2 regions of the Micromonospora sp. WMMD998 genome follow, and region 1 is predicted to be linked to the other one. Evidence: riboswitches for the same ligand, from Rfam matches in the RefSeq annotation. Region 1 holds a riboswitch; the other holds the start of a gene.
What was found. A riboswitch is a leader RNA that binds a small molecule or an ion and turns the genes downstream of it on or off. The one in region 1 is predicted to bind cobalamin.
Positions count from the first base shown of each region.

Region 1 (4,115 bases):
ACACCAGGTGCCGTTCGGCCGGCGAGAGCCGGTCCAGGTCGGCCAGGTCGGCGTGCAGGTCCACCTCCTCGACGGTCCAGGTGTTGCGGATGGCGTCCCGGTAGCGGTCGAAGAAGTGCGGGTAGCGCATCGGCCGCAGGGTGAGGTTCATGCCCGGGTCGAGCAGCATGGGCCGGGTCTCGGTGTGCGTCACTGGCAGGCCTCGCAGCTCTCGGGGTTCTCCAGGGAACAGGCCGCCGCCGCGTCCACGACCGGGGCCGGCACCGTGGCCTGCTGGATCCGGGTCGCGGGACGCGACCGCAGGTAGTACGTGGTCTTCAGCCCGGCCTGCCAGGCGTACCGGTACATCGAGGAGAGCTTGCCGATCGTCGGCGCGCTCAGGAACAGGTTCAGCGACTGGGACTGGTCGACGAACGGCGCGCGGGCGGCGGCCAGGTCGATGAGCGCCCGCTGCGGCAGCTCCCACGCGGTGCGGAACAGCTCCCGCACCTCGGCGGGCAACTCGTCGATGCCCTGCACCGAGCCCTCCGCGCGCTTGATCCGGTCCCGGATCGCCGGCGTCCACAGCCCGCGCGCCTTCAGCTCCCGCACCAGATATGTGTTGACCTGGAGGAACTCGCCGGACATGGTCTCGCGTTTGAACAGGTTGGACACCTGCGGCTCGATGCACTCGTAGCAGCCGGCGATCGAGGCGATGGTGGCGGTCGGCGCGATCGCCACCAGCAGCGAGTTGCGCAGCCCGTGCGCGGCGATCCGCTCGCGCAGCGCCGTCCAGCGGGCGGTCTGCGACGGCTCCGCGCCCCACAGGTCCGGGTGCAGGTCGCCCTTCGCGGCCCGGGTCCGGTCGTACGCCGGGTGCGGGCCGAACCGTTCGGCCAGCCCGGCGGACGTCTCCAGCGCGGTCAGGAAGATCTCCTCCTGCACCCGGGTGGACAGCTCCCGCGCCTGCGCCGAGTCGAACGGCAGGCGCAGCGTGAAGAGCGCGTCCTGAAGGCCCATCAACCCCAGTCCGACCGGCCGCCAGCGCGGGTTCGACGCCGCCGCCTGCGCGGCCGGGTAGTAGTTGATGTCGATCACCCGGTCGAGGAAGACCACCGCCGTGCGCACCGTGGCCCGCAGCTTCTCCCAGTCGACGCCCCCGGCGCTGACGTGCGCGCCGAGGTTCACCGAGCCGAGGTTGCACACCGCCGTCTCGGCGTCGTCGTTGACCTCCAGGATCTCGGTGCACAGGTTGGACAGGTGGATGACGTTCCCCGGCTCGCCGGTCTGGTTGGACAGCCGGTTCGCGGCGTCCTTGAACGTCATCCAGCCGTTGCCGGTCTGCGCGAGCGTGCGCATCATCCGCCCGTACAGGTCCCGGGCCTTCACCGTCCGGACGGCCTTCTTCTCCGCCGCCCGGTACGCCTCGTCGAACGCCTCCCCGTACAGGTCGGGCAGCTCCGGCGCGTCGGACGGGTCGATGAGCGACCAGTCGGCGTCGGCCTCGACCCGGCGCATGAACTCGTCCGGGATCCAGTTGGCCAGGTTGAGGTTGTGCGTCCGCCGGGACTCCTCGCCGGTGTTGTCCCGCAGCTCCAGGAACTCCTCCACGTCCGGGTGCCACGGTTCCAGGTAGACGCAGGCCGCGCCCTTGCGCCGCCCGCCCTGGTTGACGGCCGCGACCCCGGCGTCGAGCGTCTTGAGGAACGGCACGATGCCGTTGGAGCGCCCGTTCGTGCCCCGGATCAACGCGCCCCGGCCGCGCACCCGCGACCAGGAGATGCCGATGCCGCCGGAGAACTTCGACAGCTTCGCCACCTGGTGGTAGCGCTCGTAGATCGAGTCCAACTCGTCGCGCGGCGAGTCGACCAGGAAGCACGACGACATCTGGGTGTGCCGGGTGCCGGAGTTGAACAGGGTGGGGGAGCTGGGCAGGTAGGCCAGGGTGGACATCAGCCGGTAGAAGCCGACCGCCTCGGCCGGCGTCTGCGACAGCCCGCACGCCACCCGCAGCAGCCAGTACTGCGGCGTCTCCACCACCAGCCGCGACTGCGGGTGCCGCAGCAGGTAGCGGTCCGCCACCGTGCGCAGCCCGAAGTATTCGAACCGCAGGTCGCCGGAGGGGTCCACGGCGTCGTCCAGCGCGCCGGCGTGCCGGGCCACGAACGCGGCGGTGTCGTCGCCGACCAGCCCGAGACCGTGCCCGTACGCGATCGACTGGCTGAAGCTCTCCACCTGCTGCCCGCGGACCTCCTCGTGCACGTACGCGGCCAGCAGCCGGGCCGCCAGTTTCGAGTACTGCGGCTCCTCACCGATCAGCTCCGCCGCGGTCTGGATCGACAACCGGTCCAGCTCGGCGGTGCTCGCCCCGTCGTACAACCCGCTGATCGTCTTGGTGGCCACCCGCAGCGGGTCCACCTGGTCCAGGTCGGCGACCCAACGCTCGACCGCCCGGACGATCCGGTTGACGTCGACCGGCTCGGTGTCGCCGTCCCGCTTGCGGACCCGCATCGCCGACCGGCGCTGCTCCGGGGGGCTCTCCCGCACGACCGTCATGACCTCTCCTCGCTGTCACTGGCGATGGCCTCGGACGGCGGGAGAACGCCAACGGGCGCGGCACGACGGCCGGCCCGGCTGCTGGCGTCGGTCGTCCCGCGCGACCTTCGACCGCCGCGCGCGGTGGCGCGCGGCGCGCTGGCAGGTCTTCGGACTCGCGGGCCGGACCGGGTTCGGTCGCCTACTGGCCGTCGCTTCCCAGGCCGGTGGCCCAGTGCTGATGACGGCGGTCGTTCCCACTCACCGCTGCGGGGCAGTCCCGGACTCGCACCGGGTTCCCTCTTGCCTCGACCACACCCGCGGGGCGCGGCCGAACCAGCTGCGGCACCACCATATATGGCGGTGCCCGTGTCCACGCAACACCACATCTCGCCCCCCGCGCGTGTCGACCCGAAGGAAGGGGCCCCGCTTAACGCATTCGGTAGAGGCGGGGCCCCCGCTTAACACTCCGGCACGCGGCGGTCGGTGCGGGTGGGGCGGCGCTGCGCGGTTGCCGTCTCCCGCTGGAATGGTCGGCCCGCGCCGGGCGGAAGTTCCCGCCGACGTCCCGATCAGTTCCGGTCGCCGCCGCGGGCGGTGGCGGCCAGGAACGCGTTGTACCGGGCCAGGTCGTCGTCCTCGCCGGTCGCCTCGGCCCGGTCGGCGGCCCGGTCGACCCGGCGCTGCTCGCGCTGGTCGGCCCGGATCCACTGCCGGACCAGCAGGACCATCACGACGGCGGCGGGAATCTCACCGAACGCCCAGGCGATGCCCGCGCCCAGCTTCTGGTCCGTCAGCAGCGACGACGCCCAGTCCGGGTGGACGCCGAGATACCAGTCCGGGGCGATGACGGTGGTGGTCTGCATGAGCGCCAGGCCGAAGAAGCCGTGCGCCATCATCGCGGCCAGGTGCAGGAGCACCAGGATCGGGTGGGGGAGCCGGGGCCGCCCCGGATCGATGCCGATGAGCACCCAGAACAGCAGGTAGCCGGAGAGCACGAAGTGCCCCAGCATGGCCAGGTGGCCGAGGTGGGACCGCATCAGCGTGCCGAGCAGGTCGCTGAAGTAGAGGCCGAACAGCCCGGCCACGTAGACGCCGAGCGCCACCAGCGGGTGGGTGAGCAGCCGGGTCACCCGGCTGTGCAGGGCGCGCAGCAACCACTCCCGGGTCCCGCGTACCTCCGGCTCGGTCGGGCGGCGCAGCGCCCGCAGGGCGAGGGTGACCGGTGCGCCGCCGACCAGCAGGACCGGCACCACCATGGACAGCACCATGTGCTGGGCCATGTGCGCGCTGAACAGCACGTAGGCGTAGCGGGCGAAGCCGAGGCCGGTGGCGGCGGCCAGCACCAGCAGGCCACCGATCCAGCTCGCGGTGCGCGCCACCGGCCAGTGGTGCCCGCCCCGGCGCAGCCGGCGCACCCCGGCCAGGTAGCCGCCGACGCCGACCACGGTCACGGTCAGGAAGAACAGGTCGGGCAGCGGTTGCCCGAGCAGGTGCGCCGCGGTGGGCGCGGCCGGCATCGGGAACCCGAGCACCGCGGTCACCGGGTCGGCGTCCGCCGGCTCGACCACCGGCGTCGGGCTGCGGGACAACGCCACCGC
Region 1 covers NZ_CP120740.1:4,510,700-4,514,814, reverse strand. Annotated here, with positions in the region: gene O7619_RS20685 (ribonucleotide-diphosphate reductase subunit beta) at 1-169, opposite strand, end outside; gene O7619_RS20680 (ribonucleoside-diphosphate reductase subunit alpha) at 190-2,535, opposite strand; cobalamin riboswitch at 2,658-2,870, opposite strand; gene O7619_RS20675 (bifunctional copper resistance protein CopD/cytochrome c oxidase assembly protein) at 3,087-4,115, opposite strand, start outside.

Region 2 (4,115 bases), 500 kb from region 1:
CCCGGTCGGGGTAGGTGCCGCGGCTGCGGTCGTCGGGGCGCAGCGCGGCGAGACGGCCGCGGATCTCGTCGTGGCGCCACGACGCCGGTGCGGCCGGCAGCGGCGCCGGCAGGACGGTGGTGCCGTCGCGCAGCGCGCGGCCGAGCAGGACGACCTCGTCGAGCTTCTGCCGGGCGAACGCGAGCCGTGCGGACAGCCGGGGGTCCAGGTGGGTTTCCGCGGCCAGGTCGACCGGGACGTGCAGCAGGGAGCAGGACGTGGACACCGCGACGTGGTCGGCCAGCGCGGCGACGGTGGCCCCGGCGGCGACGGCGGTCCGCAGATCGGTACGCCAGATGTTGCGGCCGTCGACGAGCCCGGCGACGATCGTCTTCCCGCCCAGCGGGCCGACGCCGGCCAGTCGTTCGAGGTTTCCCGGACCGGCGACGAGGTCGACCCCGATGGCGTCGACCGGGGTGTCGAGCAGCGCCGGGAGGGCGTCGGCGAGCTCACCGAAGTAGGTGGCGACGAAGATCCGCGGCCGGTTCGGCAGGTCACCGAGGCGCCGGTAGGCGCGGTGGAGACCGTCGATCTCGGCCGCGGCGCGGTCGGCGACGTAGGCGGGCTCGTCGAGCTGCACCCACGGCACACCCGCCCCGGCGAGCGCGGCGAGGAGGTCGGCGTAGGTGTCGACCAGGTCGTCGAGGCGGGCGAACGGGTCGACGCCCTTGGCCAGCAGCAGGAACGTGGCCGGACCGATCAGCACCGGGCGGGTGGTGATGCCGAGGGTGCGGGCCTCGGCGTACTCGCTCAGCGCCTTGGCCGGTCGGGCGGTGAAGGAGGTGTCGGGGTCGATTTCCGGCACCAGGTAGTGGTAGTTGGTGTCGAACCACTTGGTCAGCTCCAGCGCCGGTTCGGTGTCGACGCCGCGGGCCATCGCGAAGTAGGTGTCGAGTTCGTCGAGACCGAGGCGGGCGAACCGGTGGGGGACGGCGCCGAGGGCGACGGCGGTGTCGAGCATCTGGTCGTAGTAGGAGAAGGTGTTCGACGGGATCGCGTCCAGGCGGGCGTCGCGCAGTGTCCGCCACACCTGCGCCCGTAGCTCGGCGGCGGTCTCGTGCAGGCCGGCGGCGTCGAGCGTGCCGGCCCAGTAGGCCTCGACCGCCTTCTTCAGCTCGCGGCGCGCGCCGATGCGCGGGTAGCCGGGCACGGTGCTCTGGCCGAATGAGGTTGTCACGGGTGGTCCTTCCCTCGAGGTGCCTGGCGACCTCTCGGGAGGGAGAAGCGGATACGACGGGCGTACCGGCTTTCCGCCCTGGCCCTCCCGAGAGGCCGCCGACGGCGCGCACCGGACGGTGCACGCAGCGCTGGCAGGTCTTCGGACTCGCGGGCATGACACGAGGTCGCCTACTGGCCGTCGCTTCCCGGACCCTGCGGTCCAGTGCTTCGATGACGGCGGTCGTTCCCACTCACCGCTGCGGGGCAGTCCCGGTCTCGCACCGGGTTCCCTCTTACGACGCCCACCCGCCAAAGCGGGAAGGCGAACCAGCACCGCGCACGATCGTACGCCGACGGTGCGGCGGGTGAGCGGCGTGTCCGAGTCGCGGGACACCTCGACGGCACCGATCAGGACGCGACGAGACCGGCGTCACCCGCCCCGACCTGCCACACCGGTCGCGTTCGGACGACTGGCTACGATGGCGGTAGCGTTGGTTCATCCGGTCGGCGACGGCCGGGTGTCGTAAGAGGGAACCCGGTGGAAGTCCGGGACTGCCCCGCAGCGGTGAGTGGGAACGACCGCCGTCAACGAAGCACTGGGCCACCGGCCTGGGAAGCGACGGCAAGTAGGTGACCGGGACCGGTCATGCCCGCGAGTCCGAAGACCTGCCCGCGCCGCGCGCACCACCGGTGCGCGCTGCCGTCGACCTCGCGGGTGGGCCGGGCGGGTGACACGTCGTACGCGATCCGTCGGCGTGCCCTCGACGCGCGCCCTCCGGTCGGCGGTCCGCTGCATCGAGGACGGACCCGCACAGTGCCCGACACCACCACGCTCGCCGGACGACCACCGTCGGCGTCGCACCTGACCCTGTCGCAGATCATGGACCAGCACCACACCAACCTGATGGGTACGGTGCACGGCGGCCGGATCCTCAACCTGATCGACTCGGTCGCCGGGGTGGTCGCCGCGCGCCACTCCGACGGCCCGGCGGTCACCGCCGCCATCGACGAGACCGCCTTCCTGCGCGCGGTCCGGGTGGGCGACGTGGTCCACGTCGACGCCCGGATCACCTGGGCCGGCCGCAGCTCGATGGAGGTGGCGGTAAAGGTCAGCGCGGACCGGTGGGACCGGGCGGTGCCGCCGGTCGACGTGGCGACGGCACACCTGGTGATGGTGGCCGTCGACGACCACGGCGACCCCCGCGCCGTCCCGCCGCTGCTGCCGCAGACCGACGGTGACCGGCGACGCTACCGGGAGGCGCAGATCCGGCGAGAACACCGGCTGGCGCTGCGCCGAGCCCTGCTCGACGGCGCCGGGGAGGGCTGAACGATGCTCGGACTGTCCGTGGCGGCCCTCGCCGGCTACCTCGTCGCGATCGTCGTCCTCATGGTCACCCCCGGCCCGGACATGATGTTCGTGCTGGCCAACGCCACCCGCTACGGCACCCGGTCGGGCGTCGTCGCCGCGCTGGGCGTCGCCGCGGGGGAGGCCGTGCACGTGGCGGCGGTGGTCGGGGGACTGGCCACGCTGATCAGCGCCTCACCGGTCCTGTTCACCGCCATCCGATGGGCCGGCGCCGCGTACCTGATCGTGTTGGGTGTCCGGGCCGCGCGCCACCGCGATCCGGTGGCCGTCACCGGTCCGGACCGTGGCGCGTCGCCCGGTCGGGCCTTCCTGCGGGGTCTGGTGACGAACCTGCTCAACCCCAAGATGATCCTGTTCAGCGTGGCGTTCCTGCCCCAGTTCGTCGACCCCCGAACCGGCAACGCCACGGCGCAGCTCGTCCTGCTCGGCGCCCTGTTCGTCACCGTGCAACTCGCCGTGGACGTCACCCTCGGCGCGGGCGCCGGCCGGCTCGCCCGCCGGCTGGCCGACCGGCGGTGGTCGCGGCGGATCAACCGGCTCTGTGCGGTCGCGTTCATCGCACTCGGCGTCCGGTTGGCCGTTGGCTGACATGCCGTCACCTGGTGGGGCGGCCGTTGACCGGCCGCTGCGGTCAGGTGGTCCTGCCGCGGCACGGCGCGCACCGCCCGTACACGACCACCCCGCCGTTACCCCCGTCCGGATCCACCTCGATGTCGACCGCCCGGGCCGCCGTGGACCGTGCCCGCTACCGCTGAGGCCGTCAACTGCCGCATGCCGTCGCAGCTCTGGCACACCGCGTGATGGTGCGGCAGGTCGGCCACCCCGAACGTTGCCGCGCCACCCCGACGCTGAGAGCAGGGTCCTCGACGCCCGCACCCATCGACGACGAGGGCCCTGCCAGCGGCAGCTAGACCTCCGGCTTGAACAAGATTGGGGTCGCACAGGGAAATCATCAACTGACCCTCCTGTCCTAGGACGCTGTAGACGTTGTGCCGAGCAGAACCATCACCCTGCAATGTGGTTGCCGCCTCGCGAGACCCGTCTCGTTGCTGCCCGTACTCTGTGCCAGCATGGAAACGAACGCCGCGTGGTGGAGCTTGGAGGCGTTGAACGCTGAGGTGCCTGACCACCATCACGACTCGACGGTGGAGAACCTCGACGGGATCTTTGATGCCAGCGACGAGCTGCGCTGCGTCCGCAAGGAGCACGTCCCCGTTGACGAGATCGAAAGTGGCAGCTCCACGAATGACGCTGACGGGGTGGCTCACATCGGCTGCTGCGGCGGGCCCGGTGCTGACCTTGTGGCGGCGCCATCTGGCGGGTAGGCGTGGCTCCATCTGAGCTGCCCTGCAAGAGGCAGCGAGGCGGCACGATCATTGCCGACCCGGGATGCCGGGCCATGCGGGTTCAGAGCCGGTGAGCACCGAGGATTCGCGCGAGAAGGACGTGGTGTTCCTGATAAACGGTGGCAGTGAGCGCGTGGGACTGCTCACCGTCCCCGGGCCGCGCCATGGTGACGGAGGGTGCTGCTATCCGAGGAGGATGCGGTGGC
Region 2 covers NZ_CP120740.1:5,008,852-5,012,966, reverse strand. Annotated here, with positions in the region: gene metE (5-methyltetrahydropteroyltriglutamate--homocysteine S-methyltransferase) at 1-1,216, opposite strand, end outside; cobalamin riboswitch at 1,331-1,544, opposite strand; cobalamin riboswitch at 1,673-1,886, shown strand; gene O7619_RS22640 (acyl-CoA thioesterase) at 2,012-2,524, shown strand; gene O7619_RS22635 (LysE family translocator) at 2,528-3,151, shown strand; gene O7619_RS22630 (hypothetical protein) at 3,634-3,888, shown strand; partial or broken gene O7619_RS22625 (transposase) at 4,093-4,115, opposite strand, start outside.
Region 2: it holds a riboswitch for cobalamin, as region 1 does, so the genes downstream of both, O7619_RS22640 (acyl-CoA thioesterase) here and O7619_RS20680 (ribonucleoside-diphosphate reductase subunit alpha) in region 1, are expected to answer to the same signal.